DNA from 3 places in the Specibacter sp. NPDC057265 genome. Region 2 is predicted to be linked to each of the others. Evidence: riboswitches for the same ligand, from Rfam matches in the RefSeq annotation. Region 2 holds a riboswitch; each other region holds the start of a gene.
What was found. Region 2 has a riboswitch for S-adenosylmethionine ahead of ACFUCV_RS03840 (hypothetical protein). Riboswitches for the same ligand answer to the same signal wherever they lie in the genome.
Positions count from the first base shown of each region.

Region 1: another riboswitch for S-adenosylmethionine. It lies ahead of ACFUCV_RS10000 (DUF1737 domain-containing protein); the one in region 2 lies ahead of ACFUCV_RS03840 (hypothetical protein).
Region 3: another riboswitch for S-adenosylmethionine. It lies ahead of ACFUCV_RS05265 (aminotransferase class V-fold PLP-dependent enzyme); the one in region 2 lies ahead of ACFUCV_RS03840 (hypothetical protein).

Region 1 is NZ_JBHUYE010000011.1:98,428-108,894, forward strand. It holds gene ACFUCV_RS09985 (chorismate-binding protein) at 1-1,521, shown strand, start outside; gene cls (cardiolipin synthase) at 1,552-3,006, opposite strand; gene ACFUCV_RS09995 (aminodeoxychorismate lyase) at 3,146-4,039, shown strand; SAM riboswitch class IV at 4,234-4,355, shown strand; gene ACFUCV_RS10000 (DUF1737 domain-containing protein) at 4,441-4,698, shown strand; gene ACFUCV_RS10005 (rhodanese-like domain-containing protein) at 4,695-5,087, shown strand; gene ACFUCV_RS10010 (O-succinylhomoserine sulfhydrylase) at 5,170-6,381, shown strand; gene ACFUCV_RS10015 (hypothetical protein) at 6,388-6,855, opposite strand; gene ACFUCV_RS10020 (UDP-N-acetylglucosamine 1-carboxyvinyltransferase) at 6,912-8,444, opposite strand; gene ACFUCV_RS10025 (energy-coupling factor transporter transmembrane component T family protein) at 8,627-9,430, opposite strand; gene ACFUCV_RS10030 (ABC transporter ATP-binding protein) at 9,427-10,467, opposite strand, start outside.
Region 2 is NZ_JBHUYE010000003.1:143,949-154,415, reverse strand. It holds gene ACFUCV_RS03850 (helix-turn-helix domain-containing protein) at 1-285, opposite strand, end outside; gene ACFUCV_RS03845 (sodium:solute symporter) at 471-1,961, shown strand; SAM riboswitch class IV at 2,070-2,180, shown strand; gene ACFUCV_RS03840 (hypothetical protein) at 2,193-2,504, shown strand; gene ACFUCV_RS03835 (VIT1/CCC1 family protein) at 2,647-3,738, shown strand; gene sucD (succinate--CoA ligase subunit alpha) at 3,973-4,875, opposite strand; gene sucC (ADP-forming succinate--CoA ligase subunit beta) at 4,889-6,058, opposite strand; gene ACFUCV_RS03820 (hypothetical protein) at 6,225-6,944, opposite strand; gene pcrA (DNA helicase PcrA) at 6,977-9,505, opposite strand; gene ACFUCV_RS03810 (inositol monophosphatase family protein) at 9,584-10,467, opposite strand, start outside.
Region 3 is NZ_JBHUYE010000005.1:13,383-23,849, forward strand. It holds gene ACFUCV_RS05225 (hypothetical protein) at 1-345, opposite strand, end outside; gene ACFUCV_RS05230 (hypothetical protein) at 342-1,076, opposite strand; gene ACFUCV_RS05235 (DUF5997 family protein) at 1,120-1,521, opposite strand; gene ACFUCV_RS05240 (DUF4193 domain-containing protein) at 1,813-2,112, shown strand; gene ACFUCV_RS05245 (AMP-binding protein) at 2,186-3,292, shown strand; gene ACFUCV_RS05250 (metal-dependent transcriptional regulator) at 3,416-4,216, opposite strand; gene ACFUCV_RS05255 (Nramp family divalent metal transporter) at 4,260-5,510, opposite strand; gene ACFUCV_RS05260 (class I SAM-dependent methyltransferase) at 5,616-6,386, opposite strand; gene ACFUCV_RS05265 (aminotransferase class V-fold PLP-dependent enzyme) at 6,410-7,867, opposite strand; SAM riboswitch class IV at 7,907-8,020, opposite strand; gene hisN (histidinol-phosphatase) at 8,106-8,921, opposite strand; gene rsgA (ribosome small subunit-dependent GTPase A) at 8,983-10,101, opposite strand; gene aroA (3-phosphoshikimate 1-carboxyvinyltransferase) at 10,104-10,467, opposite strand, start outside.

The DNA.
Region 1 (10,467 bases), on a different contig from region 2:
GCGCGGCGGCGCGGCCTGGAGTTTTCGGCCCTGCGCATTAATGCGGCCCCGCCGGCCGCCGAACTTTTTCAGGCCCTGTATGGAGCCTCGGAAAACGCGGTGTGGTTGGACAGTTCACTGGCGGAGGTTTCCGGAGTTGATTCCTGGGGGGATGCCGCGGCTGACCGCTCCCGTTTCTCCATCATGGCCGATCCCGCCGGGTGCTTTGGCCAAATCGCGCAGCACACCCGAGGCTTGACCACCGTGACGGCCGGAGACGTCACCACACGCATCCGGGGGCCTTTTTTTCGCTGGTTGGATTCCGTGTGGGGCCGCAGGGCCGTGCGTGCGCCGCAGCATTACCCGGGCGATTTCACGCTCGGCTGGCTGGGCTGGTTGGGGTATGGGCTGAAGGCTGAAACCGGGGGCGACAGCGACCGTCAGGATTGGCACCGTGCGGAAAATTCCACCCCCCGTGCGGGGACCCTTGCCGATGCTGCGTTGATTTTCGCCGGCCAGGCGGTGGTGCTGGATCATCAGGAAAATTGCCTGTATGCCCTGACCTTGACGGATGCACACCACCCTGGAACCATCGCGGAGGCCACCGCATTTGAACAGGCGGTCCGCTCCGCGGCGGAAGGTGTTCATGCGGCCGGCCCCATTACGGAACAGCGGCCCTTCCGCGCCCCGGAGTTCACGGTCCGTGACGGCGAGCGCCGTTACAAGGAGATGATTGCCGCCGCCCAGGCGCAAATCCACGACGGCAACAGCTACGAGGTCTGCCTCACCACTGCCCTGGAGGCCCACAGCAGCCACCGCATTGATCCGTGGCACAGCTACCGGGCATTGCGCGTGGACAACCCGGCCCCCTTTGCCGCTTTTGTGCGCTTTGGCTCCACGAGCGTGGCGAGCACCTCCCCGGAGAGGTTTTTGCGCATCGATGCCGCCGGGCTGATGCGGGCCGAACCCATCAAGGGCACCCGCCGCCGCGACGGGGATCCGGCAGTGGATGCTGCGCTCAAGGCCGATTTAGCCGGCTCCTTGAAGGACCGGGCGGAAAACATCATGATTGTGGATTTGCTGCGCAATGACCTCTCGCGATTCGCCCTTGCCCATACCCTGCAGGTCCCGCGGCTGTGTGCCATTGAAAGCTACGCCACCGTGCATCAGCTGGTCAGCACCATTGAGGCGCAACTGGCGCCGGGCAGTTCCCGGGCACAGGCAGTCGCCGCGGCATTTCCGGCCGGCTCCATGACGGGGGCACCGAAAATCAGCACCATGGCCATTTTGACTGCCCTGGAATCCGGCCCGCGCGGCATCTACTCCGGTGCCATCGGGTATTTCTCACTCAATGCCGCAACGGATCTGTCGGTGGTGATCCGCACGCTGCTCTGCCAGGACACCCCCGACGGCGGCACGGACCTTTCCCTGGGCATCGGCGGTGCCATCACGGCTGATTCCAATGACGAGGCCGAATGGCAGGAAATCCAAGCCAAGGCCCACGGGGTCCTTTCCACCCTGGGTGCAGACTTTCCGGGTTGATGCAGCCGCACCTGCGCGCAGGTGCGCGAATTATTGAATGGTGGCCGTCAAGCGCGCCACATTGTCAACGTAACGGGCCATAATGGGGCGGTTCACCCACTCCTCGAGCAGCAGTTCCCGCGAAACGGCACGGTAGTCGTCCTCCACCTGGCGCATGCGCTGAACCACGCCGTCGTCAATCATCATGACGGTGACCTCCAAGTTCAGGGAGAAGCTGCGCATGTCCATGTTTGAGGAGCCGATGATGGCCACCTCGGAATCAACGGTGATGTGTTTGGCGTGCAGCACAGCGGGCTTGGGGTACAAATAAATGCGCACCCCGGCTTTCAAAAGCGCCTCGTAGTAGGAGCGTTGGGCGTGGTGCACCAGGAACTGGTCCCCCTGTTCGGACACAAAGAGCTCCACGTTCACCCCGCGTTGGGCCGCAGTGGTGATGGCATACAGCAGGGAGTCATCCGGCACAAAGTACGGGCTGGAGATGGTGATGCGGTCTTCGGCCGAATACAGCAAGGTATTGAACAGCCGCAGGTTGTTTTCCGTGACAAAGCCGGGCCCGCTGGGGATCACCTGGCACAGCGAACCGCCGGAAAAGGAATCCCAGTGGTAGCTTGCCAGCTGGGATTCAAGGGTTTCCTCGGTTTCGGAGGACCAGTCAGTGGCGAACATGACGTTCAAGGTCCCCACGATGGGACCTTCAAGCCGCGACATGAGTTCCACCCACTTGCGGCCCACCTTGCGATTGCCCTTCCTGCGGTATGACGGTTCAATGACATTTTGTGAGCCGGTAAATCCCACCCGGCCATCCACCACCAGGATCTTGCGGTGGTTGCGCAGGTCCGGCCGGCGCCACTGGCCCTTCACAGGCAACAGCGGCAACATCCGGCGCCATTCAATGCCACTGGATTTGAGCCGTTTGATCATGTGGCGGTAGCCCGGCACGCGCAGGGAGCCAATGTGGTCAAAAAGCACGCGCACCCGCACCCCACGCGCAGCGGCGGCCTCCAATGCGGAGAACAATTTCTCGGTGGAACCGTCGGTGCTCATGATGTAAAACTCGGCATTGACGTATTCCTTCGCCTGGCCCACCGCATCGGCCATGGCGTCCAGCGACTCCTGATAGCCGGGAAGCAACTGCACGGAATTGCCGCCCAGTGCAGGGAAGAAACCCAGGTTCTGGTTAAGCTGCATCACCGATTTCACCCAGGTGGGCCCCTCGTAGCTCTGCACCTGGGAGGCAATGTCAGCGGTGCCCTCCACCACGCGGGCGTTGACCGCCTGCTGCGTTTCCCGGCGGCGTCGGGAGAGGCGGAAGTTGCCGAACATGAGGAACAAAACCAGCCCAACATACGGCAGGAAGAATATGCACAGCAGCCAGGCCATGGCCGTGGTGGGGCGGCGGTTTCCGGGGATGATGCCCAGCACCACTATGCGGATTGCCAAATCCAGAAGCAAAATAAGCGCCGAGAGCCAAAAACTTGTGTCCACAGGCAAACTGAAGATTGTCGAAATCACGCATGTTCTCCTGTTAATCCGGCCATTTCCCTCATGGTGACATTACCCTAGGCGGCCTCGGCTCCGTGCCGGGCCCTGCCCTGGCTCCCGGCCCCGGCGCTAAGCTCAAGGCATGACAACACTGGTTTTTCTGGACCCCCAGCATCCCGCCGGACGTCTGGCCGACCCTGCAGCACCCGCCATCATGGCCACGGACCAGGGCCTCACGCGCGGCGACGGGATTTTTGAATCGCTCCTGGCCGTCAAGGGCGCCCCGCGGAAGCTCGGAGCGCATTTGGCACGCCTGGCGGCGTCGGCGGAGCTCATGGATCTCACCATCCCGGACGCCGGGGCGTGGCAGGCAGCCATCCTCCATGCCCTTGCCGCCACACCGGAGTCCCAGGATCGCCAGTGCACGGTGCGGCTCACCGCCACCCGCGGACCCGAGGGCGCCCATCGGGCCACCGCGTGGGTGGCCGTCAGCACGGTGTCCCCGGCCTTGGCGGCCCAGCGGGAAAAGGGCCTGGACGTAATGCTTTTGGAACGCGGTTATGACAGTGACATTGCCGCCCGTGCCCCCTGGCTGCTGCTGGGCGCCAAAACCCTCTCCTACGCGGTGAACATGGCAGCCCTGCGGCACGCGCACAGTGAAGGCGCCGACGACGTGATTTTCACCAGCCGTGACGGATTGGTCCTGGAAGGCCCCACCTCCTCGGTGCTGCTGGCCCACATTTCCGACGATTCCGGCGACCCTGTCAAACGGCTCATCACCCCCCACCTGGACACCGGGATACTGCCCGGCACCACCCAGGGCGCACTTTTTGCCGCGGCGCGGGACGCCGGCTGGGAACTGGGGTACGGCCCGGTGACGCCAGAGGATCTGCTCGACGCCGACGCCGCCTGGCTCATTTCCAGCATTCGCCTGCTCGCCCCCATCAACACCATTGACGGGCACAGTGTTGGGACGGCCGGGATCCGGCAGGTGTTGACCGCGGAACTGTCAGCGCTGCTGGCACAAACCCTTTAGCGGGCAGTGGCAAAACACGGCGGCATGGCCCACGCGGGCCTCACGGCCCCAAACCCTGCGGGGGAGGTGGTTTGCGGGGTGGGCGCATATTGACGTGCATGCTTTGCCGTGGCCACCATTGCCCTGATGTAACCTGGCGCTATAAAAGCGTCCCAGCTGCCGTCACGGCGGGCGGTTGTGTTACTTTCAAGGTGAGTAACGAGTGCCAGCGCCAAGCCCTGACTTGCTGGCCGGCAACCCTCTTTCCGGCGGGGTGCCTCAGGTGAATACTCGGCAAACCCAGCTACCCGTGGCTGACCGTTTGCAAGCGTGATCCACCCTGCGACGCGAGAGCACATCAAGGCCCGCGCCTCGGCACCAATTCCCGCTTGCTGCGTGCCAGCTGCACTTGAGGAGTCACCATGTCCGCGGACGAATCCCCCCTAAGTTACAGGCTCATCACCGGCCCCGATGACAGGTCCTTTTGCGAGCGCATCTCCGCCGCCCTGGCGCAGGGATATGTGCTGCACGGCAGCCCGGCCGTGACGGGCAATGCCGGCCAGGTCATCTGCGCCCAGGCAGTTGTTCTACCCCACGCCATTGCCCTTGCCGATGCCGCCGTGACCTCGGCCGTGGATGGCCTTGAATCTGCGCACGACGCCGGCGGGGAAACCGCGTGAGCCGCGCAGGGGATCTCAGCCCCCAGGCCGCGTGGGAACTGCTGGATGCTGACAGCGTGCTCCTTGATGTGCGCACGAGTGGGGAATGGCAGCACATTGGCGTCCCCGACCTCTCCAGCCGCACGGCCGATGTGGTGTTCATTGAATGGAATACCGGTGACGGGAGCACCAATGCGGACTTTCTGCGGCAGCTGACGGAGGCGGTTCCAGTGGAGAAAAAACTGTTGGTGCTGTGCCGCTCGGGGGTTCGCTCCCTGGCCGCGGCCCAGCTCGCCAGCGACGCCGGTTACACCGCCTACAACATCCTGGAGGGTTTTGAAGGCGTGCAGGATGGCTATGGCGACCGTGTGGTCAATGGTTGGAAAAACCGCGGCCTGCCCTGGAAATAAGTCCCCGCACGCCCCAGCCCAGCGGCCGCGGGCCGACGGCGGATCCACCCATGATGGGCCCCAAACGGATAAGGAATCTTTAGTGAGCAACTTCAATGCACAAGCCGCCACGTGGGCACAGGATACCCAAGCCGTGCGTGGCGGCTTGGACCGCAGCAACTTCCAGGAAACCTCGGAGGCCTTGTTTCTGAACTCCGGATTTGTCTACGAATCCGCCGAAGCCGCCGAAGCCGCCTTCACCGGCGAAGTGGACCGCTTTGTCTACTCACGTTACGGCAACCCCACGGTCGCCGGCTTCCAGGAACGTCTGCGTCTGCTGGAGGGCAAGGAGGCGTGCTTTGCCACGGCGTCGGGCATGTCGGCCGTGTTCACCGCCCTGGGCGCCTTGCTGGGCGCCGGGGACAGGGTGGTGGCGGCCCGCTCGCTGTTCGGCTCGTGTTTTGTAATCCTCAATGAACTGCTGCCGCGGTGGGGGGTGGAGACCGTGTTTGTGGATGGTCCCGATCTGGCGCAGTGGCGGCAGGCCCTGTCAGTTCCCACCACAGCCGTGTTTTTTGAATCACCGTCCAACCCCATGCAGGAAATCATTGATGTGCAGGCTGTCTGCGATTTGGCACACGCCGCCGGAGCGCAGGTGGTGGCCGACAACGTTTTTGCCACGCCGCTGTTGCAGCGTTGCGGAGACTTTGGCGCGGACATCATTGTCTATTCGGGCACCAAACACATTGACGGCCAGGGCCGGGTGCTGGGCGGGGCCATCCTGGGCAGCAGGGAATTCATTGACGGGCCCGTCAAGAACCTCATGCGCCACACGGGGCCCTCGTTGTCGGCGTTTAATGCCTGGGTGCTTTTGAAGGGTCTGGAGACCATGAACCTGCGGGTCGGCCACTCCTGCCGGAATGCCTTGGCACTGGGTGAATTCCTGCAGGCCCAGCCGCAGGTGTCAAAGGTGCTTTATCCCTATTTGCCCTCGCATCCGCAGCACCAGCTGGCCAAAAAGCAAATGAAGGCAGGGGGGACGGTGCTGACCTTTGAACTGGCTGAACCTGCCTCCGGCACCCGCAAGGATGCTGCCTTTGCCCTGTTGAACGCCTTGGAAATCATTGACATTTCCAACAATTTGGGCGACGCCAAATCCCTCATCACGCACCCGGCCACCACCACGCACCGGGCCATGGGTCCGGAGGGCCGGGCCAGCATTGGCCTCAGCGACGGTTTTTTGCGCCTTTCGGTGGGTCTGGAGGATTTGGCGGATCTGCAGGGCGATCTGGCTCAGGCGCTGGCGACCCTGTAACTTCCGTCAGCGTGGCGCGAGCGCCGCCAGCCACTGCTCCAGCAATGCCTTGTCGGCAGCGTTGATGACCACTGCCGGATCATCAATGGCGGGGCCTGTCACCAGGGCCAGGGCCTCCGGCGGGAAAACAGCCATCCATTTTCCAGCCTCGGACGGCTTCCCGGCCGTGGCCATGGCAGCGACGCCTGCGGCATCGCAGAGAAAGGCGTCGCTGCCGCCGGCACAGGAGTCTATGATGCCCACTTTTCCAGCGATCAGAGCACGGACTTCCTGCGGCTGCATCAGGGTCCGGGTGGGCCCCACACTGAACTGCACCACCGTCTTGGGGGGCCGCTTGGCCCGGCGGGCGGGGAGGTGCAGCACTTCAACGAGCAGCTCCCCCAGCACCAGCGGCACCAAAGGCCGGCCGTCCCCGGCGGAAGGGCCGGCAGCTGCAGTGTCAGGGGCCGTTGCGCGGCGAGACCAGGGGGACATGTCCCCCAGCCTACCCACCGGCCGGCGGACCGGCGTCGTCCAGGGAACCGCGCAGCTCAGTCCTGAAAGTACTCAATTTCAGCACCAACGGTGTTCAGCCGCTCGGCAAGGTCCTCATAGCCGCGTTCAATGACGTAGATGTTGCGCAATTCGGAGGTGCCCTTGGCGGCCAGCATGGCCAGCAAAATGCAGGCGGCCGGGCGCAGCGCCGGAGGGCAGCCAATTTCAGCCGCACGCCATGCGGTGGGGCCGGTGATGTCAATGCGGTGCGGGTCCAGCAGCCGCACCCCGGCGCCCAGGCGGTTCAGTTCGGTCAGGTAGATGGCCCGGTTCTCGTACACCCAATCATGGATCAAGGTGGTGCCCTGGGCGCAGGAGGCAATCACGGCAAAGAACGGCAGGTTGTCAATGTTCAGGCCGGGGAACGGCATGGGATGGATTTTGTCCGGGGCCGCCTTCAGGGTGGACGGCAGCGTGGTGATGTCCACCAGCCGGGTCTTGCCGTTGCGGGCGAAGTATTCGGCGGACTTGCGGTACATGAAGCCCATCTGCTCCAGAACCTTCAGTTCAATCTCCATGAACTCAATGGGCACCCGGGTCACGGTGACCTCGGACTGCGTCACTATCCCTGCAGTAATCAGGCTCATGGCCTCGATGGGGTCCTCGGAAGGGGCATACTCTATGTCGACGTCGATGCGCGGCTTGCCCTTGATGGTCAGTGTGGTGGAACCCACCCCCTCCACCTTGATGCCGAGTCCCTGCAAATAAAAACACAGATCCTGCACCATGTAATTGGGGCTGGCGTTGCGAATCACGGTGGTGCCTTCGCGGTGCGCGGCGGCCATGATGGCGTTTTCCGTCACGGTGTCACCGCGCTCGGTGAGCACGAAGGTCCGGTCTTCAGCATCGCTTCGGGGGGCCTGCACCTGGTAAAAGCCGTCATGGGCGTTGACATTGAGCCCAAACTCCCGCAGTGCCTGCATGTGCGGCTCCACCGTGCGGGTGCCCAGGTCACAGCCGCCGGCGTAGGGGATGCGGTAGGGGTCCGCCTCATCCAGCAGCGGGCCCAACAGCATAATGACGCTGCGGGTGCGCTTGGCCGCGGCAATGTCCATGGCGGCCAGATTCAGCACAGCCGGACGGCGGATCTGCAGGTCGTTGTCTTCGAGCCAGGTGCATTCCACCCCAATGGAGGTGAGCAGCTCCACAATGCGGTTGACCTCTTCAATGCGGGCCAGGCGGCGCAGGATGGTGGTGCCGCGGTTCAACAAACTCGCACACAGCAAAGCCACTCCGGCGTTTTTGCTGCTGTTGACTTCCACACGTCCGGACAGTTGGCGGCCGCCATGGACCCGCAGGTGAGTGACGGTGTTTTTGGCTGTGGCGCCCACACTAAATAAATTGGCCTCCAGCAGGGACTCCATGCGCTGGATCATTTTCAGGCTCAAATTTTGCTTGCCCTGTTCCATCCGCGCCACGGCGCTTTGACTGGTGCCCAGATGCCCTGCCAATTCGCCCTGGGTCCACCCCTTGCCATTGCGGGCATCCCGCACCAGATTGCCGACGGTTTCTGCAGCCACTTGAGTCATAACTTAATTTATATCATGGGATGCATATTTAAAGCACTTTTTGTGATCTTTTTGGCATCCCGGCCCGAAATGTGGCCGCAATAACCATTCGGTGCGATAAACGTCAACTGACAGTCATGGGAAAAAATTCCCTGTCTCCTGGTCCTTCCCTCCACGTTACCCGCTGGGTTGGCTGCGGGGGATCAACCAAGCCTCCACACCGGGTTCCATGTTCCCAGCATCACGGCGGCCCCCACCGAGGCCGCGGCCAGCAGCACGCCGGCCGCCACCACCGTGGCGTCCACCTGGGAATAGGTGGATTCCCGCGCCCAACTGCGCTCCCCGGCGCCGAATCCCTTGGCTTCCATGGTCACCGCCAGCCTCGACGCCCGCCGGACGGCTTGGACCAGCAGAGCCATGGCCTGCCCCAACTGCGCCTTCAATCCACTGAACAAGCCAGGTTCGGCCCCCACGCCGCGGGCCCGCCGGGCCATGCCCAGGGTTTGCCATTCAGCTATCAGCAGACCCACCAGCCGCATGGCGGCCAAGGCGCCCAGCACGAAGCGGTGCGGCAGGCGCAGCTTTTGCGCCAGGGCGTCGGCCAGGTCAGTGGGGTCGGTGGAAGCCAAGACCATAATCCCCGGCAGGGCGATCGCAACCCCGCGCAGGCCAATGGCCAGGCCCGCCTGCAGCGAGTCGCTGCTCATAATGACAGGCCCCCAGGAGAGGAGCAGCTCTCCTGTCTTGGGTGCCAGCAAGGCAGTTCCCCAGGCACCTGTCACGGCCGCCACCAGGATGGGCCAGCCGCGCACGGCCAACATGCGGATGCTCAAACCGGCCAGCGGAAGCAGGGCGCATTCCAAAGCCAAGGCCACCAGCGCCGACACCCAGTCGACGCTGAGCAGCAAGACCACTGTGACGGCCATGCCGGCAGCCAATTTTGCCAAGGGATTGGCGCGGGCCAACCAGGCCGTTGACCGGGGTGTGGCAATTATGTCCACGCTCATTTGCGCGCCCCCTGCCCCGCGGCGGCGCACACAGCGCCGGCGTCCGCTGCAGCGGGTCCGCCAATGATCAACTGCTTCCCGCCCAGGACGGCGCTGAAGGCCGCATCGTGGGTCACTGACACCACGGCCGTCCCGGCATCCAGGAGTTCATTGACCAAGGAGGCCAGCTCCGCCCAGGTGTTGGCGTCCTGCCCAAAGGTGGGCTCGTCCAGGACCAGCACCTGCGGTTTGGCCGCCAACACCGTGGCCACCGACAATCTCCGCTTCTCACCACCAGAGAGCGTGAAGGGGTTGGCATCTGCAACATGCTCCAAACGCAGCCGTGCCAGCAGTTCATCAGCCATGCCGCTGCCACGGCCCAGCAGCTTGGGCCCAAACAACAGCTCCTCCCGCACACTGTGGGTCACAAACTGATGCTCCGGTTCCTGAAAAACAGTGCCGATCCTGCTGATCAGCTCCTGTCCGCGCCAGGCCAGCGGCACCGCCCCGGCCCCCCGGGCCAACTCCGGCAGCGCCTCCAACCGGCCCCCCGCCGGCGGCAAAAGCCCGGCCAGCGTCAAAGCCAGCGTGGACTTTCCGGCCCCATTGGGACCTGTGACGCTCAAAGCCTGTCCGGCCAGCACCTGCACCGCAGGAACGACGGCGACGGGTACCGCCGGCTGCCTCTTCCGTCCCTTGGTGCGGGAGACCGCCAAACTTTCCGCTGCCAACAGCAGCTGCCTGCCGGCGTCGTCCCTTGCCGCGGCACGGGGCACGGTGGTGGGCACGTAGCCCGGCACCCAGATCCCGGCAGCGGCCAATTGCGTGCGGCTTTGGGCCATCACGGCGGCCGGGGGGCCATCGAACAAGACCCCGCCAGGCTCCCCCAGCCGCGTCGGCGCCAGCACCACCACCCTGTCCACCACATCCAGCCACACGTGCACGCGGTGCTCCACCACCACCAAGGTGGCCCCGCTTTCATCCAAGCTGCGGCGCACGGCATCACGGACTTCCACCACCCCGGCGGGATCGAGGTTGGCGGTGGGTTCATCAAGCAG
Region 2 (10,467 bases):
TTCGCCGCCAAGGGAAATGCGCGGGCCCTCACCTTTTCGGGTCAGATGGGTTTCCGGCGCGGCGAAAAGTTCCCCGATGGACAACGACAGGACCTGGCAGACAGTCACCAGCGAGGCCACGCTGGGTGAGGTGAGGTCACGCTCGACCCTGCTCAGGAAACCCTTGGTCAAGCCGGTGGCATCGGCCACCTGTTCAATGGTGAGGCGCTGGTTTTGGCGTGCGGCACGGATGCGGGAGCCAATGGCGACGGGGCTGACGCTGGGTTCTACAGGCAATGCTTTCACGGCGGTTCCTCACGTCCCTGACCCACGCGGGCGCTGCGGGATTGACTGTGCTAACGGTCACAGTTTAGCCTAATAGACAACAAATGTTGTTTAGAAGGCAATATTTTTGGGGGATCCTACTACTTCACTCTTTGGAGCATCGCGTGGACTTGAATATTGCCATTGTTGTTTTATACCTGGCGGCCATGCTGGCCTTTGGCTGGTGGGGAAAGTCGCGCACTAAGAACAATAGCGACTTTTTGGTGGCCGGACGGCGGCTGGGACCCTTCCTCTACACCGGAACCATGGCCGCCGTCGTGCTCGGTGGCGCCTCCACCGTGGGCGGCGTGGGGCTGGGCTACAAATTTGGCATCTCCGGCATGTGGCTGGTGGTGGCCATTGGTGTGGGCGTGCTGCTGCTGAGCCTGCTCTTTGCCCCCACCTTGCAAAAGCTGAAGATCTACACGGTCTCGCAAATGCTCAGCCTGCGCTACGGCAAGGAGACCACCAAGGCCTCCAGCATTGTCATGCTGGCCTACACCATTATGATTGCCGCCACCTCCACCGGCGCCTACGCCACCATCTTTGTGGTCCTCTTTGACTGGGAACGCTGGGTGGCCATTGCCGTGGGCGGTGCCATTGTGCTGGTCTATTCCACCATTGGCGGCATGTGGTCCATCACCTTGGCCGACCAGGTCCAGTTCGTCATTAAGACCGTGGGCATTTTCCTGCTCATGCTGCCCTTTACCTTGAACGCCGCCGGCGGCCTGGACGGGGTCCGTTCACGCCTGGAGGAAAGCTTCTTCCAGTGGGACGGCATTGGCGTCAGCACCATCGTGACCTACTTCGTGGTCTACACCCTGGGTCTTTTAATTGGCCAGGACATCTGGCAGCGCGTCTTCACGGCCAAGACCCCTTCCGTGGCCCGTTGGGGCGGCGCCACCGCCGGCATCTACTGTGTCCTCTACGGTGTGGCCGGTGCCTTGATTGGCTTGGCCGCGAAGGTGGCACTGCCCGCCATTGATGTGGCCGGCTTGGGCAAGGACGCCGTGTACGCCGAAGTGGCCACGCAACTGCTGCCCATTGGCATTGGCGGGATCGTCATGGCGGCCGCCGTCGCAGCCATGATGTCCACTGCCTCCGGCGCCCTCATTGCCGCGGCAACGGTGGCCCGCGCCGACGTGGTGCCGTTTGTGGCCAGCTGGTTTGGCAAGTCCATTGACAACTCCGACTCCGACAACCCTGACGAGGACATCAAGGGCAACCGCATGTACGTGCTGGGCCTGGGAATCCTGGTGGTGGCGATTTCCATCCTGGCCACCGACGTGGTCTTCGCCCTGACGGTTGCCTACGACATCCTGGTGGGTGGGCTGCTGGTGGCCATCATTGGCGGGCTGGTGTGGCGCCGGGGCACCGGAGCCGGCGCCGCCTGGTCCATGCTGGCCGGCTGCGCCGTGACGCTGGGATCCCTGGTGATGTACGGCACCGGCATTTGGCACAGCCTGGACCCCCTTAACGACGGCATCTTCGCCAATGAGCCCATCTACTTCGGTCTGGCAGCGTCGCTGCTGGTCTACGTGGTGGTCTCGCTGCTGTCCACGCCCACCCCGGCCCACGTCCGCCAGGGATGGGACGACCGCCTGGCGGCAGCGGCCGCCGACAGCAACCCGGAGCACACCGCCGGCGTTTCACGGTAGTTGGTCCGGCTGGTCGGCACTGCCTGCAATGGTCGACGGCGGGAGCTTGCGTCACATATGACGTAACCTCCCGCCGTCGACCATTTTAAGAAGTATTCTAGGTGGCAGCTTCAAGAGATGCGGCGCCAAGCTCCGACTGGCCGCACACCAACCCCATGCTTCACGGGTGGTTCGGATGAGGAAGCGGCCGGCGGTGACCTCCGCGGGCAAGAGCAAGCAAAGGGTTTTGTCATGCCGTTCCCCCCTGCCGTAAAGTCCGCTGCGTCCACTTTGCCCACCCGCCACCGCCCAGCCAGCGCCGGCGAACCCATAGCGATTCCCGTGCTCCCGGCCGTGGAGGTGCAGTCCGGCGCCGTGACGTTCATGACCCCGGGGAGGTTCCACCAGTACTGGTCGGCGGAAGCCTCCGAACTCAATGCCGCGCTCGATCAAGCAGTGCGGGCAGCGCAGTGGATGCCTCAAATCGGCACCCTGGTGGTGACGGTGGCCCAGACAGGCGTCCGCTCGGGACGACGCATTGGTTTCCGGCTCGCGGCCCGCTAATTTTCGGGCTGATGGGTGAGGCGTCGTGGGGTGACCACGGCACCGCAGGTTCCGGTGTCCCTCAACCTATTTGTGAGGATCACCGGCCAGACATTCCTGCCGGGAAGCGTTACAGTGGTGGCTGACTTTGAGGAGCAGTGCCGTGGCAGAAAGAATTCCCACCCCCACCGAAATCAAGCGGTGGCGCCAGTATCTGGCCGATGAACGGGCCGAAGCGGCTGTCTACCGGGATTTGGCCAGCCGACGCGAGGGTGAGGAACGTGCCATCCTGTTGGCCCTGGCCCAGGCCGAGGGCCGCCATGAACAGCACTGGTTGAAGCTGCTGGGCCCTCATGCCGAACCGCCCTTGCGGGCCTCCACCCGCAACCGGTTTTTGGCCGCGATGGCCCGCCGTTTTGGCTCGGTGTTTGTTTTGGCGTTGGCGCAGCGTTCGGAATCCCGCTCCCCCTATGCCACCGATGCCGATGCCACCGATGCCATGGCGGCGGATGAATCCATTCACGAGGAAGTCATCCGGGGGCTTGCCACCCGCGGTCGCATACGCCTCTCCGGGTCCTTCCGTGCAGCTGTGTTTGGCGCCAATGACGGCTTGGTCAGCAATCTCTCCCTGGTGGTCGGCATGGCCGCCACCGGTGTCTCCAGCCAAGTGGTCCTATTCAGCGGCATTGCCGGCTTGCTGGCCGGGGCACTTTCCATGGGTGCCGGGGAGTTTGTGTCCATGCGCTCCCAGCGTGAACTGTTGGACGCTTCCCAGCCCACCCAAATCACCCTTACGGCCGCCCCTTCACTGGATTTGGCGAACAACGAACTGGTGCTGGTGTACCGGGCCCGCGGCATGTCGCTGGAGGCGGCCGAACACCGTGCCGCCGAAAGGTTGGGCCAGTTCACCTGCGATTGCGATCCGAGCCTGTCCCTGCAGCCGGAGAACTTTGAAAAGGCCGATGAGCATGAATCGCTGGGCACCGCCTGGGGCGCGGCAGCCTCCAGCTTTTGTTTCTTCGCCTCGGGCGCCATCATTCCCATCCTGCCGTTCCTTTTTGGCATGACGGGCATCAATGCCCTGCTGCTCGCCTGCGCGCTGGTGGGAGCAACACTGATGGGAACCGGTGCCGTGGTGGGCCTGCTCTCGGGTGCCTCCCCGTTGGGACGCGGACTGCGGCAATTGGCCATTGGCTTGGGCGCCGCTGCTGCAACGTACCTGCTGGGCCTGGTCTTCGGCACCGTGGTGGGCTAGTTTTCCAGCGGCAGGCCCGCGGCGCGGCTTGGCGCGGGCTGGCGCGGCTTGGCGCGGGCCAATCCGTCGAGACCGACCCAGCGGCTTCGAACCCGACGTGGCGCTGCGGCATACCCGGCAGTGCCGGGTCGGTTTCGGCGAGGGACCCGCAGCGAAGGCGGACCGGCGGCCCCGGCCAAGGCAAGAAGAAGGGCCCCACGGGTATCCGTGGGGCCCTTCCTTAAAGCAACGGCGTTACAGTGCGGCGTATACTTCGCGCAGCAGTGTGGCGGTCTCGGAAGGCGTCTTGCCAACCTTGACACCGGCAGCCTCAAGGGCTTCCTTCTTGGCCTGGGCCGTGCCCGCGGAACCGGAGACGATGGCGCCGGCGTGGCCCATGGTCTTGCCCTCGGGAGCGGTGAAGCCGGCCACGTAGCCAACAACGGGCTTGGTGACGTTGGCCTTGATGTACTCGGCTGCGCGCTCTTCAGCGTCGCCACCAATTTCACCAATCATGACAATGGCCTTCGTCTCCGGATCGGCCTCGAACGCAGCAAGCGCGTCGATGTGCGTGGTGCCGATGACAGGGTCGCCACCAATGCCAATGGCGGTGGAGAAGCCCAGGTCACGCAGCTCGAACATCATCTGGTAGGTCAGGGTGCCGGACTTGGAGACCAAGCCGATGGGGCCCTTGCCGGTGATGTTGTTGGGCGTGATGCCTACAAGCGCTTCGCCGGGGGTGATGATGCCGGGGCAGTTGGGTCCAATGATACGGGTGATCTGGTTCCCGGAAGCATCGACCTTGGACTGGGCCAGGGCCCAGAACTCGGCGGCGTCCTGCACCGGCACGCCTTCAGTGATGACAACCACCAGCGGAACCTGCGCTTCAATGGCTTCCACCACGGCGTCCTTGGTGAAGGCCGGGGGGACGAAGACGATGGAGACGTCTGCGCCGGTCTTTTCCACGGCCTCTGCCACGGTGCCGAACACGGGCAGTTCGACGGCGCCGTGCACAACCGTGGTGCCGGCCTTGCGTGCGTTCACGCCGCCCACCACCTGGGTGCCGGCCTTGAGCATCAGGGCGGTGTGCTTGGTGCCTTCGCCGCCGGTGATGCCCTGGACGATGACCTTGGAGTCCTTAGTCAAAAAGATAGACATAGTTTCTAAACCTCTACTTTGCTGCGTGGGCGAGCTCGGCAGCCTTGTCGGCGCCCTCGTCCATCGTGGCGGCCAGGGTGACCAACGGGTGGTTGGCATCGTTGAGAATGCGGCGGCCTTCTTCAACATTGTTGCCGTCGAGGCGGACGACCAGCGGCTTGTTGGCAGCTGAGCCCAGCTCGGCCAGTGCACCGACAATGCCCTTGGCGACAGCGTCACAGGCGGTGATGCCACCGAAGACGTTGACGAAGACGCTCTTGACCTGGGGGTCGTTGAGGATGACGTCCAAACCGGCGGCCATGACCTCGGCGGATGCTCCACCACCAATGTCCAGGAAGTTGGCGGGCTTGACGCCGCCGTGGTTTTCGCCTGCGTAGGCCACAACGTCCAGTGTGGACATGACCAGGCCGGCACCGTTGCCAATGACGCCCACTTCGCCGTCGAGCTTGACGTAGTTCAAGTCCGCGGCCTTGGCCTTGGCCTCCAAGGGGTCGGCCGCTGCTGCATCTTCGAGCTTGAGGTGGTGCGGGTGGCGGAAGTCGGCGTTCTCATCCAGGGAGACCTTGCCGTCCAGGGCGACGATGTCGCCGGCGCCGGTGCGTACCAGCGGGTTGACCTCCACCAGGGTGGCATCTTCTTTAACGAAGACGTCCCACAACTTGATGATGGTGGCGGCGACCTTGGGGGCCAGCTCGGCGTTGAAGCCTGCGGCGGCGACGATTTCGTCAGCCTTGGCCGCATCGATGCCAACGGCCGGATCCACAGCCACACGGGCCAGGGCCTCGGGGCGCTCAACGGCCAGTTCCTCAATTTCCATGCCGCCTTCCACCGAGCACATGGCCAGGTAGTTGCGGTTGGCGCGGTCCAGCAGCACGGAGAAGTAGAACTCCTCGGCAATGTCGGCGCCGGCGGCGATCATGACCGTGTTCACGGTGTGGCCCTTGATGTCCATGCCCAGGATGTCCGAGGCGTAAGTGAACGCTTCATCAGCGGTCTTGGCAACCTTCACGCCGCCGGCCTTGCCGCGGCCACCGACCTTCACCTGTGCTTTGACGACTGTGACGCCGCCAATCTTCTCGGCTGCTGCCTTTGCTTCTTCAGGGGTGTGCGCCACGATGCCGGCCAACACGGGAACGCCGTGAGCCTCAAACATGTCGCGCGCCTGGTATTCAAACAGGTCCACGGATTGGTGTCCTTCTACGTCGAAGTAGTGATGATCAGGAGCGTCAGCCCCTTTTTTACACATTACCGCCTTGGCGTGGAAGCACATATTTGAATAATGCACCACAGTGCTCAACAGTTATTCGGCTCACAGAGCGGTGGCTTGGACGCACAGATGCGTTGCGCAGCTACCCGGCGGGGGCCGCCGTCGCCGCCGGGGCAAAAAGTTCATAGCTTTGCGCATCCACAAAGAAGCCGACGCCGGCGGCCAGATTGGCGCACGCGACGCCGTCGTCCATGGCCCCGCACCGGTAGCCTTGGCCGTCCATGGCCTGGCCCGGCGAGAGCACCGGCAGCTCGGCCAGTTCCTCGCTGACGGTGCCGCGGGGGCCGAAGGCCGCTTCTATGGCCGTCACTCCGGCCCGGCAGCCGCCGTAGCTTGCCTTGTCCGGGGCCAGCAACACGGTGCCGCCGAGGTAGCCAATGTTGGTGCCGGCGCAGTTCCCGTCGCGGTCCTTTTCCTGCACCGGCGGATAGTTCACCATTTGGCAGTTCACCACCGGGATGATGGGCGCGGCGGCATTGGCGCTGTCGGTGTAGTTGTTCGGTTCCCAGGGCTGGTTCAGATGTCCGGCCCGCGAGGAAGTGAAGACGCAGGCAGTGTTGCGCGAGTCCGTCACGAACTGCTGCAGCGTCTGGCCGATGGCGTCCTCGCTTGGCTGCGCCACCGGCATGGCCTTGAGCCGCTGCACATAGCTCAAGCTTTGCTCCGGTGGCTGCACCGCCGACGGTTCCGTGGGGGCCACGGGCATGGAAATGCAGCCGCTCAGCGCCAGGACGGCCGCCGCCCCCACGGCGCCCCAAGCCGCCACCGGACGTGCCGGCAGGGTGCGTTTGTTAAAAATCATGCCACCAGCTTGCCCCCTGGCGGCCCGTGGGCTCAACCATCCTCCTTCACCAGCGGCGCGTAGCGCAGCAGCAGGCGCTTCTCGCCAATCTCAAAGCGCACCTTGGCCACTGCCTTGTCCCCGGCGCCGGTCACTTCCAGCACCGTGCCGGTGCCAAAGCTGGTGTGGTTCACCTTGTCCCCCACCTTGACGGAGATGACCTCCTTTTGCGGCTGCACCCGCCCGGCCGCAGTGCGGGCGGAGATGCTGGGCGGCAGCATTCCTGCATCCGCGCCGCCCACGGCCGAACCCGCACCCCAGGAGGAGCCTGAGTAGCGGCTGGTGCCGAAGTTCCCCGTCACAGGCGCCGTCCGGGCAGCTCCTTCGCGCTTCCACGCAATGAGCTCGGCTGGGATTTCGTCGATGAACTGGCTTGCCGGGTTGTACTGGCTTTGCCCCCACATGCTGCGCACCTCGGAGCGCGTGAGGTACAGCCGCTTCCGGGCACGCGTCAACCCTACATAGGCCAACCGCCGCTCTTCGGCGAGTTCCTGGGGATCCGTGGCGGAACGGGCATGCGGGAACAGGCCATGCTCCATGCCGGTCAGGAACACCACCGGGAATTCCAGCCCCTTGGCCGTGTGCAGCGTCATGAGTGTCACCACTCCCAGCCGCTTGGCTTCGGCGACGGCGGCGGCTGCCTCGGCTTCGGAGCCTCCCGGCGCGTCCGGGATTTGGTCCGCGTCCGCCACAAGGGAGACCTGTTCCAGGAACTCCCCCAGCGTCCCTTCCGGGTTTTCCTGCCCAAATTCACGCACGACGGCGAGCAGTTCCGCCAGGTTCTCCACGCGTGACTCGTCCTGGGGGTCGGTGGAGGAACGCAGGGTGGCCAGGTAGCCGCTTTGCTCCAGCACGGCTTCCAGCGCGGTGGCGGGGGTGGCGCTGGCGGCCACTTCGGTCAGGTCCCCCATCATTTTGGCGAAGGCGTTGACCGCGTTGAGGGAGCGCGAGGCCAGCCCGGGCGCTTCCTGTGCCCGGGCCAGGGCGGCCCAGAAGGAAATCCGTTCCCGCTGCGCCAAGGCCGCAATGGCACCTTCGGCCCGGTCCCCAATGCCGCGCTTGGGTTCGTTGAGTATCCGGCGCAGGTTGACGTCGTCGTCCGGATTGACCAGGGCACGCAGGTACGCCAGCACGTCCTTGATTTCCTTGCGCTCATAAAAGCGCGTGCCGCCCACCACGCGGTAGGGCAGGCCCACGCGGACCAGGATGTCCTCAATGGCACGGGACTGGGCGTTGGTGCGGTAGAAGATCGCCATGTCGCCGGGGCGCAGATCGCCCTCGTCCTGCAGCCGGTCAATTTCCTTGGCAATGAACCGGGCTTCCTCATGCTCTGATTCGGCCACGTAGCCGACAATCTTTTCACCGTCGCCCTCAGCCGTCCACAGGCGCTTCTCACGGCGGTTGGGGTTGCGGGAAATGACCGCGTTGGCGGCGCTCAGGATGTTTTGCGTGGAACGGTAGTTTTGCTCCAGCTTGATCGTGGCCGCGTTCGCGTAGTCCTGCTCAAACTCCACAATGTTGCGGATGTCCGCGCCACGGAAGGCGTAAATGGACTGGTCGGAATCGCCCACCACCGTCAGCTGCGCCGGCTCAATGCCGCCGGCCCCGCCCACAATCTCACGCACCAGCGCGTACTGGGCGTGGTTGGTGTCCTGGTATTCATCCACCAGCACGTGGCGGAAGCGGCGCCGGTAGTATTCGGCCACTCCGGGGAAGGCCCGGAACATGTACACGGTTTGGGCAATGAGGTCATCAAAGTCCATGGCGTTGGCTTGGCGCAGCCGCTGCGTGTAACCCTTGTACACCTCGGCCACGGCTGCGGCAAAGGGGTCGTTGAAATCGGTGTTCATGGAGTTTTCATCGTCGTCAATGAGCTCGTTTTTTAGCGCCGAGATCTTATGCATGATGGATTTGGGGGTGAACTTTTTGGCATCCAGGTCCAGGCTCTTGGCCACCAGCGTGATCAGGCGCAGGGAATCGGCGGAGTCATAGATGGAGAAGTTGGAGTTCAGGCCAATGTTTTTGGCCTCCCGGCGCAGGATCCGCACGCAGGAGGAGTGGAAGGTGGAAATCCACATGCTCTTGGCGGCTTCGCCAATGAGCGCCGCAATGCGCTCGCGCATTTCCGCCGCGGCCTTGTTGGTGAAGGTGATGGCCAGGATCTGGCCCGGATGCGCCTGCCCCGTGGCCAGCAGGTAGGCAATGCGGTGGCTGAGCACGCGGGTTTTGCCCGAGCCGGCGCCGGCCACAATGAGCAGCGGCGGGCCGGTGTGCACCACTGCCGCCTCCTGCTGTGGATTCATTCCCTCCAGCAGCGCCGCCGGGTCGGGCCAGCGCCGCAGCGGATCCCGTTCACCGGGGTCCGGCACGGCACCAAAGGCGGGGCTGCCCTGCGGCCCGCCGGCACCGAATTCGGGCGCGTCGGCGCCGGGATCGTCCTGCTCGAACGGTTGCCAAGCAGGCAATCCAGCGCCTGGACTGAGTGTCACTTTGGGCTTTGGGGGGTAAGGGTCAAACAACATATCCATGGTGGAATCCAGTGTAGTTCGCCCCGCTGACAATCCCCTGACGGCCCTGTGCACAAGACCTGCGGGCGGACGCTAGGGCGCCAACTCCCCTGCCCGCAGGGCTGCGGTGAGCTGGGCCACCGCCGCATGCGGTCCCGCCACAAACCAATCAAGTCCATTGACGCGTTCGACGGCGGTGTCCCCGCCCGCAGCGACAACCAGCCCCTTGCCGGGAAGCCAGTCCCACGACGGGCAGCTGTGCTGGAACCATGCACCCAGTTCGCCCTGGGCCACCCGGGCCAAATCACAGGAACCGGAGCCCATCATGCGCAGGGTCGCGGGCAGCTGCGCCGCCTGCTGCCACGGCACGGCCGCAGCAGGCCGGCCCAGCCAGGTGGGATGCAGGTAGGTCCCGGCGGAGAGCTGCCCCAATTGGTCCTGGCCCGCCACACGGATTGTCTGGCCGTTGAGCGTGGCTGCATGTTCGGTGCCGCCCAGCCACAGCTTGTCCTCCTCCGGCTGGTACACGGCGCCGAGGAGGACCTCCACACCAGCGGGCACATCCGGCGTCGCACCCTCAGGCACGGCCGCGGATCCCGGCGCGGGGCCCACCCCAGCCACGAGCTCAGGCGCGCGCACGAGGGCAATCGCCACGCACCAGTAGGTGGACCCGCTGGCAAAATTGAAGGTGCCGTCCACGGGGTCGATCACCCAGCACCGTCCGGAGGTGCCCAGATGGGCGGCGCCCTCCTCACCTACAATGGAATCGTGGGGCCGGGCGGCACGCAGGGCAGTAAAGATGTGGGATTCGGCGGCAAAGTCCGCTGCCGTGGCAAAGTCGGACGCCCCGCTCTTGACCTGGCTTCCCGCACGCAGCTTCACCAGGCCCCCGGCCCGGATGGTCCGGGCCGCTTCCCCTGCACTGCGCAGAATACTGGCCGCCAATTCACCGTCGTTGGGCGCTGGTGCGTTAAAAG
Region 3 (10,467 bases), on a different contig from region 2:
GCTCAGGCAGATCCCCAGACAGCACAGCACCAGTGCGGCAATTCCCACCGGTCCCTTGATGAGCCGGGCCGCCAGTGGGGAATCATAGGCGGCCGCAATCCTGGAACCGAGCAGGTAAAAAACCGCAAACAGGCTCAGGCGCAGGATGACATTGGCCACGTTCCGCTCGCCCAGCACCCCGTCCACCGCCAAATAAATGGGCGGGATGCTCAGGGCCACACAGAGGGACATGCAGGCAAGAATCCAAAACATGCCGCGGTTGTGTCCCCTGAGCATGCTGGGCAAGCGCCACAGGGCACACCCGAGCAAAACGGCCAAAGCTGCCCACTGCACACCAAATGTCATCCCAAGTTCTCCCACACGCGCAGCACTGCCGCTGAATCTTCCTCATGACGCCGCAAGGCCTTGCTTAACGCCTCCAGTCGCTGGGCCACCAGCAGCGCCAGGGCGCTGTCGGGGGTGTCTTGCAAAACTTTGGTCCTGCTTCCCGGCACCCAACCGGCCTCGCCCGGAGCCAGGAAACCATTGGCCACCAGTCCATTGGCCAGTCCCACCCCGGCAATGCGGGCACTTTCCACCGCCAGTTCCGCGCTGAGCCGGTTGGCGCTGATTTGCGCCGAGAGGTTTTGCGGTGCCATGGACATGCTGCGTGCCACCTTTTGCCGCAGATCCGAACCGTCAATGGCGTCCATCCAGGCGCGCACGGAGGAACGGTGGTAGGGCGGAGCCAGCAGGATTCCCGGGGGCTCGGTGTTCGTCTCCTCCGCCTTGCGCCGGTTGAGGAACTCCAGCAGCAGATCGTTGTCCGGAATCTGGCTCAGGAGTTCAGCATGTGTTGGCAGCTTGAGGCCCTGGGCCAGATCGTAAAATTTGGGAAACACCGACAGTGACTCCACCACCGGCAAATCCAGGGAACGGCTGACGGCTGCCACGGTGGCCACGGAGACGCGGCCGCGGACCAGCTGCTGGGCCAGGGTGGAGCGTTTAATTCCAGCCGCGCGGCACACAGCTGCCTGGCTGGTGTCACCGGCAACGCAGCTGAGCCATTGCTGGAAAAGTTTTGCCGGTACAGTCACGCCGTGAAGTCTACTTCAGTAATGTTCCGGCAGCGGTGGAGCGTTACCCGGTGGGCGGGTCCTGGGAGTCCACGATCCCCACAAAACGTGAGCCCACGCCGTCGTACCTGCTGCGGCGCCAGCCCTGTGCCAGCTGGGGAAGTTCGGCCGGGCCGTGGAAGTCGCAGACCACATAGGTGAAGTCGGGCCACCACTTCTTGGGCCGGGCCACTTCAAGGAAATCACACAGATAACAGCGCAGCTCCACCCACACCGGGCGCTTGCCGGTGGCATTGGCACGGGATTGGGCCAGCCAGGCCGGCGGGTCCGCGTCAAGGGCTGCGACCTCCGCCGCGGACATGCGCGAAGGGATGCCATTGCGGGCAGCCATTTCCGGGGGGATGTTCAGGGCCTGCGCCACTTGGCGTCGATTGAGTGAGGAGCGGGGGGAGGAATTGTTTGCCATGTTCATCCAAGGATAGGACGTGCAGCCGCGGCCGGTGCGCGCGGCGCGGTCCTGGAGGGCTGATGCGGGCCGTTCCAGGGAGGCCAGGCACGTGAGAGTGGCCACATTTGGCGCCGGCTTTAGGTGACGCGCGGATAAAGTTCGCCAGAATACAGGGATTTGGCGCGGACATCCCCTATGCTGTGGGAAAACATTGAGCGAATTAGTGCGCGGCCGCTGCTTTCCGGGGCTATGATAATGCGCTGAAAGACCAAGCCACAACCACCAGCAGTTCAGGAGTTAAAAAACCGAATGGCAACGGATTACGACGCACCCCGCAACAAGGATGAAGACCACGAGACAGAATCGCTGCAGGCGCTTCAGGTCCAGCGTGGCGGTGCCCAGACAGCCCACATTGACGTTGAGGATTCAGATACGGCCGAGGGCACGGACCTGCCCGGAGCTGACCTCTCCAACGAGGAATTGATCATCCAGGTCATTCCGGCCCAGGAAGACGAGTTCACCTGTGGTTCCTGCTTCCTGGTCCGCCACCGCAGTCAGGTGGCGCGTGAGAAGAATGGAATTTTCTACTGCAAGGACTGTGAGGGCTGACGCCTTCGCAGCAAGCTGCGGCCCGCCTGCGGCCGATTGTGGCATGGCTCTGACCATGCACCGGGAGTGAAACATGGGAAAAGGTGTGCAGGAACGGCTGGCTGCCTTCTCCGGGCAGGCGGCCGGTGCAGTGCACTTGTTCTGTGACGGGCACCGAGCGCAGGACACGGCATTGAGCTGCGTTGCGGCAAAGCTGAATTCCCAAGAGCTGAATTCCCAAGAGCTCAGTTACGGCGAACTGCGGGAGAAATCCACGCGGTTCGCCGCAGCTTTAAGCACCTTGGGGGTGGGCCGGGAGGATCGAGTGGCCATGCTGATGGCGGCTTCGGCCAACTGGGCCATAGCCCTGCTGGGGATCTGGCGTCTGGGTGCCGTGGCCGTGCCGCTGGCCACCACGCTTGCCCAGGACCGCATTGCCTTCGCGCTGCGCTCCAGCGGCGCCGGCTTGGTCATTGGCGACGCCGATCAGCGGCGCAGGCTGGTGCCGCCGGGCCAGGTGCCCACCGACGCCTCCACCCCCGTGGTGGTGGCCGGTGGCGAAGCATTTGGCTATGACCACAGTTTCGCTGAAATGGTTGCCGGGTCCGGCAGTTTCAGCGCCGTGCCCCAGCCGTCGACGGCTGACGCGTCCTTCCCTGGCGGGCCAGCCCACGGCCCGGTTGAGGACCCCGCGGGTGGTTCCCCAGCCCTGCTCCAGCTCTTCACCCCCGACAGGCCTGCAGGAGTGGACATGGGACTGCAGGAGCTCGGCTCCTTCGTAAAGGCACTGGACGCTGCCCTGGACGTCCGCCGGGACGACGTCCTTTTGGACCTCAGCGATGCCGGCGGGGCCAGCGGCAACTGCTGGGCCCTCATTGCCGCCCTGGCTTCCGGCCGCCGCGCCCTGCTGCTTCCCGCCGGCTTTGATGCCCGGCTGGTCTGGGCTGTCATGGACAAGTTCAAGGTCACCAAGCTGGTGGCCACAGCCGGCGTCTACAAATCCCTGCAGGCGGACTCGGCACCCGGCCGGCGCCACCGGCTGCGCCGCGCTTCCAGCACCGGGGAGCCGCTGGCGGCCGAGGTCGTGGCCTGGGCCCTGGAGGCCCTGGGTGTGGAGCCTGAGGCCCGGACGGCGGATGGGACCCTGGACAAACACCTGCCCCCAGGACCCGACGGCGTCCCCGTGCGCCGCAGCCGGTAGCTGCCGGCGCGGCCCCACCCCCGGCCAGCAGGAAAGTGACCATCATGGACAACCCTGCCGCTGCCCAGACAAACACAGCGGCCGGAGCTGCGGCCCTCCTGGCGGTCTGTGCGGCGGTGAATTTTACCCTGGCGCTTGTTGATGGGCGCCAGGGTGTGCCGCCACCGCCGTGGGGCTGTGGCGGTGCATGAGGGAACCGCCCGTGAGCTGCTGCACCGTGCAGCCGGCATGGGTGCCTTCGGACGCCAGCCACAGCGATGCCGCCACCTCGTCGCCCAGCATCTGCCCGGCGTCGGGCCCGTCGGTGGGGGAGTCCAGTACGCGCACCTGCAGCCCGGCACCGAAGGGGGGCCTGCCCAGCACCATCAATTCGGTGTCCAGGCCGATGCCCAGGCTCTGGAGGTGGCGCAGCAGATCCGGGTCATGGTCGCTGATGCGCGAGACGCGTCCGCAGTGGCCGGGATCGAGCTCGTCCAGACGGTGTGAGGGGGTCATGGTGATGTGGCCGGCGGCAGTGGGAATGGGGTCGCCGTGGGGGTCCCGGTCCGGGTGGCCCAGCTTGGCGCTCATGCGTTCAATGAAATGGTCCGACACGGCATGTTCCAGCCGTTCGGCCTCCTCATGGACCTCGTCCCAGGAATATCCCAGTTCACGGACCAGGTAGCTCTCCAGGAGCCGGTGGCGCCGGACCATGGACAGGGCCAGCCGCAATCCGTTGGCCGTGAGGTGGATGGGGCTGTAGGGCTTGTGGTCCACCAGGCCCTGATCCTTGAGCTTGCGCACCATTTCCGACACCGAGGAATTTGCCACCCCCAGCCGTGTGGCCAGCGCGGTGGCGGTGATGGGCTTGTCCTGCCACTCCGTGTGGGAGTAGATGGCCTTGACGTAGTCTTCAATGCTGGAGGATGCGGCCACGTGTTTCACCCCTCCAGACTACCCGTTGCACGCCCATCGTCCGTAGCCGCGCCTAGGCCTGACCGGTGGCTGTGAGCCACAGCAAAAGCGCGTTCAGGGCCACGATCAGCACCACGCTGAGCAGCGCCGCCGCGCGCAGCGGGAGCCGGTCCCGGTGTTCGCCCATGACTTTTTTGCTGGCGGTCAGCCGCAGCAGGGGAATCAAGGCGAAGGGGATGCCAAAGCTCAGCACCACCTGGCTGACCACGAGCGCCCAGGTGGGGTCCACGCCCACGGAGAGCAGGACCAGGGCCGGGATGAGGCTGATGACGCGCCGTGCCTGCAGCGGGATGCGGACCTTGAGCAGGCCATTCATGATGGTGGCTCCGGCGTAGGCGCCCACCGACGTCGAGGCCAGCCCTGAAGCCAGCAGGCCCACGGCAAAGACGACGCCGACCACAGTTCCCAGGTTCTCCACAATGGCCGCGTGGGCGCCTTCAATGGAGTCGGTTCCAGCCACCCCGCCAAGGGTGGAAGCTGCCAGCAGCAGCATGCCAATGTTGACGGCTCCGGCCAGGATCAAGGCCAGCACCACATCCAGCCGCGTGGCCTTCAGGATCCGCCGCAGCCGCTCCGGGGTGTTGCGGGCGTCAGTGTGCCGGTCCTTGGCCAGCTGGGAGTGCAGGTAAATGGCGTGCGGCATGACTGTTGCCCCCAACATGCCTGCGGCCAGCAGCACGCTGTCGGTTCCCGCGAATCGTGGCATCAGGCCGCCGGCCACGCCCGCCGGATCCGGAGGGCTCAACACCAGCCCGGTGAGGAAGCCAATGGTGATGATCACCAGCAGGAACTCAATGACGGATTCAAAGGAACGCTGGCCGTGGCGGTTTTGCACACTGAGCAGGATCATGGACACAATCCCCACCAGCAGCCCGCCCAAGGGCAGCGGGATCTGGAACAGCAGGTACAGGGCAATGGCCCCGCCCACCACTTCGGCCAGGTCGGTGGCCATCGCCACCAGTTCCGCCTGCACCCAAAAAAGCCGGCGGCTGGTGGTTTTGAACCGCTCACCCAAATGTTCCGGCAGGGACTTTCCCGTCACCACGCCAAGCTTGGCCGATTGGTACTGCACCAGCATGGCCATGATGTTGGCTGCGACCAGAACCCACACCAGCAGGTAGCCGTAACTGGCCCCGGACGTCAGGTTCGCCGCCACATTGCCGGGATCCACATAGGCAATCGCCGCCACGAACGCCGGGCCCAGCAGCAGGAGCATCCGGGCGCGCGGCCGGCGCGCCTTGACCGGCTTGACAGTATCGAGCACTTGACCACCTTCGCTGTGCCTAAGGAAATAATTTAGGTATGCCGAAATCATAGGCGGGTGAAGGTGCTGTTGTCGAGGGGCGCGGCCGGGGCAACGCCGGCGGGGCTAGAGTTTGCTGCTGTGCCAGGTCTGTGTCACGTAGGGCAGCTGTAGTTCCCTGCCCGCGGGGTGGCCCAGGTGCTCGTGCAGATACCACTGCAGATTGGCCATGACCTTGGCGCGTACGGCTGTGCCGGCGCGCAAATAGTAGCTGCGGGACTGGGCGAGTTCCATGATGCCCTCCGGCGTCAGCTCCTGCGCCCAGTGGCTGCGGTGGACGCGTGCCGGGGCGAACTCGGCTCCCAGTGCAGGCCGGAAGCCGGCCTTGTGCACATCCCCGGCGTGCATGATGCGGGCCAGCCGGTGCACCCAGGGGAGTTCGACGTCGAGCTGGTTCCAGATCAGCCCCAGGGACCCGCCGGGGCGCAGCACACGGGCAATGTCGGTGCTGGCGGCCACGGGGTCGCACCAGTGCCAGGCCTGGGCGACCACCGCAAGGTCGAAGCTGCCATCGGCCAGAGGCAGCTGCTCGGCCGTGCCCACCTGGACCGTGACCTGCGGCAACTGGCCGCGGAGCTGGGCCAACATGTCCGCCGAGGGGTCCACGGCTGTGAGGCGCCAATCCTGCTGGGCCAAAAGCTGGGTGTATTTGCCCGTTCCGGCACCCACATCCAGCACGTCCCGGATCCGGCCGGCGCTGTTGTGCGTGAGCCACTGCAGGGATTCCCCGGGGTACCCGGGGCGCACCTTGTGGTAGTGGCCGCCGCCGGCAAGGAACGCCGCCGCCAGGTCGGTGCGCCGCCCGGGATCAAAAACCGGTCCGCCAGTGCCTGCCATGGTGCTCCCGTCGGTTCAAGGCTTTAGTGCGCTTCAACCATACCCGCACCGCTTCCGCCCTGGCCGGTGGAGCAGGGGGCGGCGCCGGCCGTGCCGGGTGTGTTGGGCGCCCAAGCCGGGAACCGGCGTTCATCGTTTACCGGGATCCAGCGGCCCGCGTCCACCTCATAATCCCAGCCCAGCCCGTCCCGCAGCAGCGCTGCGACGCCGTCAATGAGCCGCTGGGCATCCTCCAGCCTTGAGCCCACCCCGAAGCTGGCGCGCAGGGATCCGGCCGGCAGCCCCAGCCGTTTGAGCAGGGGGTGCGCGCAGAACCTTCCGTCGCGTACGCCCACGCCGTGTTCGGCCGCCAGATAGGCGGCCACCAGGCCGGCGTCGTAGCCGGTGACCGAGAAGTTGACCACGCCAATGCTGCCGCAGCCGGGGTGGCTCTGTGAATCGGGGAACATCCTGTGGACGGTGGCCCCCGGCAGCGCCGCCAACCCCGCCACCAGGTGGGCGCGCAGCAGGGATTCATGCTCCGCCCACTGCCCGGGATCCAGGGCGCCCAGCACGCTGGCGGCCTTGGCCAGCGTGGCGGCGCCCAAAACATTGGGGGAGCCGGCCTCATGCCTGGCCGGACCGTGGGTCCACTGGGTCGATTCGAGCCGGACTTCCTTCACGGCGCCGCCGCCGGCCAAATGCGGTGCCCCGGCGTCGAGCCAATCGGGGCGGCCCAGCAGGACCCCTGCTCCGAAGGGGGCATAGAGTTTGTGGCCGGAAAACGCCAGGTAGTCTATGCCGCTGGCCTGGACATCAATCCGGCGGTGCGGGGCCAGCTGGGCGGCGTCGACCACAATGCGGGCCCCATGCCGGTGCGCCAGGGCGGCCAGTTCGGCAACGGGCAGCACCTCCCCGGTGACGTTGGAGGCCCCCGTGACGGCCAGCAGCAGCACATTTCCGGCGCGCAGGGCGGTTTCCACCCGGGCCAGGGTGGCTGCCAGGGAATCGCCTGCCACCACCGCGCGGTGCGGCAGGCCCTGCCAGGGCAGCAGGTTCGCGTGGTGCTCAATGTCCAGGTACAACACCTCGCCGTGGGCATTGGAACGGCCCGCCAGATGGCCATTGCGCGCCAGGATGCTGGCCACGCACCCGGCCAGCAGGTTCAGCGAATCAGTGGTGTTGCGGGTGAAGATGACGGTGTCGTCGGGGCGGGCGCCCACAAAGTCGGCCACAATGGTGCGGGCATTTTCATACAGGGAGGTGCTTACCTGGGAGGCGAATCCGGCGCCGCGGTGGACGCTGGCGTAATAGGGCAACACCTCGTTCAAGTGGTCCGCGACTTCCGCCACCGCCGGCGCCGAGGCCGCATAGTCCAAGTTGGCGTAACGGATGCTGCCGCCGTGGATCAGGGGCGCCAGCAAATCATGTCCCACCACCGGCAACAACGGCGAGTCCGCCAGCGTGCCGGCCAGGGTTTTTTCCAAAAGGGCATGGCTCATGGGTGTTTCCTTCTCACCAAAGGACCCCAAGGGCGTAGGAGTCCGCGCTTGCCATCACCGAATGGTCATGGCCAGGTCGTCACCCGGGGCACCCCGCCGCGAAAGGAGGGTTGCCGGCCAGCAAACCGGGGTTTAGCGCTGGCACTCGTGACCTATGCCCAAAAGAGTAGCCCAAGTTCCCCGCCGGGGAAACTTGTTACGAACGTTGACGTGGCGCCACCGCGCCGGGAACGCGCAGCTAGTTCAACAAATCATCCCAGGCGGGGTTCAAACGCTGCAGCACCTCACGGTGCAGGATGGAGTTGGTGGCCAGCGCGTTGCCGCCAAAAGGACCGTCGGCGCCCTCAAGGGAGGTGAAACGGCCCCCCGCCTCCTGCACTATGGGAACCAGCGCCGCCATGTCATAAAGGTTCAATTCAGGTTCGCAGGCAATGTCCACGCTGCCTTCGGCCACCATGCAGTAGGACCAGAAGTCCCCGTAGGCGCGGGTTCGCCAAACGTCATCGGTGAGGGAGATGAAGTCGTCCCGGTTCCCGCGTTCGGCCCAGCCGGTCAGCGAGGAATAGGACAGGGAGGCGTCCTTGAGTTCGGCCACATTGGAAACGCGGATGCGCGTGGCGGCGGCCAGGGACTTGCCCATGTACGCCCCGGTTCCCTGGGCGGCCCACCAGCGCTTGCCCAGGGCAGGGGCGCTGACCAGGCCCACCACAGGCACCCCGTCCTCCACGAGGGCGATGAGGGTGGCCCACACGGGCACGCCGCGCACAAAGTTCTTGGTCCCGTCAATGGGGTCAATGATCCAGCGCCGCGAACCATGCCCGCTGCTGCCAAACTCTTCCCCCAACACCGCATCCCGTGGCCGCACCCTGGCCAGCTGGCTGCGGATGGATTCCTCCGCGGCCTTGTCGGCGTCCGTTACCGGGGTCAGATCCGGCTTGGTCTCCACGGCCAAATCCAGGGCCCTGAACCGGGACATGGTCAGGGAATCGACGCTGTCTGCCAAAACGTGGGCCAGGCGGAGATCGTCATTGTACGTCTGAGGTGCGCAGGTCATGTGTTCACGCTACCGCGCTTTGCCGCCAATGCCCGGCAGGGCGCGGTGGCGCCACGGGCCGTTAATCAATGGTTCCCAGTTCCTTGGCCTCCGCGCGGCCCTCGGTGCGGTCGCTGGTGCCCAGCAGCCGGCGCAGGGAGGCCAGGCGCGCCGGTCCGGCGTCGCCGGCGTTGCCCTGCTCCACATAGGGGTCCAGACCGCAATTGACGGCCACGCTGTCATGCTTGCAGCCGCGCTCGCAGCCGTCGGTGCCGGGCTGCAGATCGGGGAAGGCCTGCAGGATCCTGTCCGCGTTGACGTGGGCCAGGCCAAAGGAGCGGATGCCGGGGGTGTCGATGATCCACGATCCCGGCAGCCCGTTTTTCAGCTGCAGGGCCAACGCCGAGGAGGAGGTGTGCCGGCCGCGGCCGGTGACGGCATTGACGCCGCCGGTGGCGCGCCGGGATCCGGTGAGGGCATTGACCATGGTGGATTTTCCCACGCCTGAATGCCCCACCATGACCGAGACCTTGCCGTCCAAATGGCCGTGCAGCTGCTCCACGGCGCCACCGGCCAGGAGGGCGGAGTCGCCGTCGTCGCTGCGGGCGTCAATGCCTGAGGCGCCGTCGGTGGCCGTGCGGCTGATGATCACGGTCATGTCCAGGTGCTCGTAATTGGCCAGCAGCTCCGCGGGGTCCTTGATGTCGGTCTTGGTGATCAGCAGCAGCGGGGCTATGCCGGCGTCGTAGGCGGCCACCAGCGCCCTGTCAATGAAACCGGTGCGCGGTTCGGGGTTGGCGGCCGCCACGACAATCACCAGCTGCTCGGCGTTGGCCACCACCACGCGCTCCACCGGGTCGGTGTCGTCGGCGCTGCGGCGCAGCAGGGTGCGGCGGTCCTGAACCCGGACCAGCCGGGCCAGGGTGTCGGGTTTGCCGCTGACGTCCCCCACCAGGGCCACAAAGTCACCGGCCACCACCGGGTTGCGGCGCAGTTCCCTGGCGCGGGCGGCCACCAGGATCCGCTCGGTGGGCAGGTCCTCATCCACAATGGCCGTGTAGCGCCCGCGGTCCACGGTGACAATGCGCCCAATGACTGCATCGTCATGGGCCGGGCGGTCCTTGGTGCGTGGCCGGCTGCCCTTTTTGTTGGCCCGCACGCGGACATTGGACTCGTCCCAGTTGCTGTAATCCTTTGCCATCTTTAAGCCTTGGCTTCCACCGCCGCGGACCCTTGCTCCTGGGCCGACGGCTGCTGCGTCTGCGCCATCATGGCTGCCCACAGGGCAGGAAATTCAGGCATGGTCTTGGCGGTGGTGGCAATGTTCTCCACTTCAATCCCGGGCACCGCCAGTCCCAAAATGGCGCCGGCGGTGGCCATGCGGTGGTCGTGGTAGCTGTGGAAGACGCCGCCGTGCAGGGGGGCGGGGGTGATGATCAGGCCATCGGGTGTTTCCTGAACCGCGCCGCCCAGGGCATTGATTTCAGCCACCAGCGCCGCCAGCCGGTCGGTCTCGTGCCCGCGCAGATGGGCAATGCCGCGCAGCCGCGAGGGAGCCTCCGCCAAG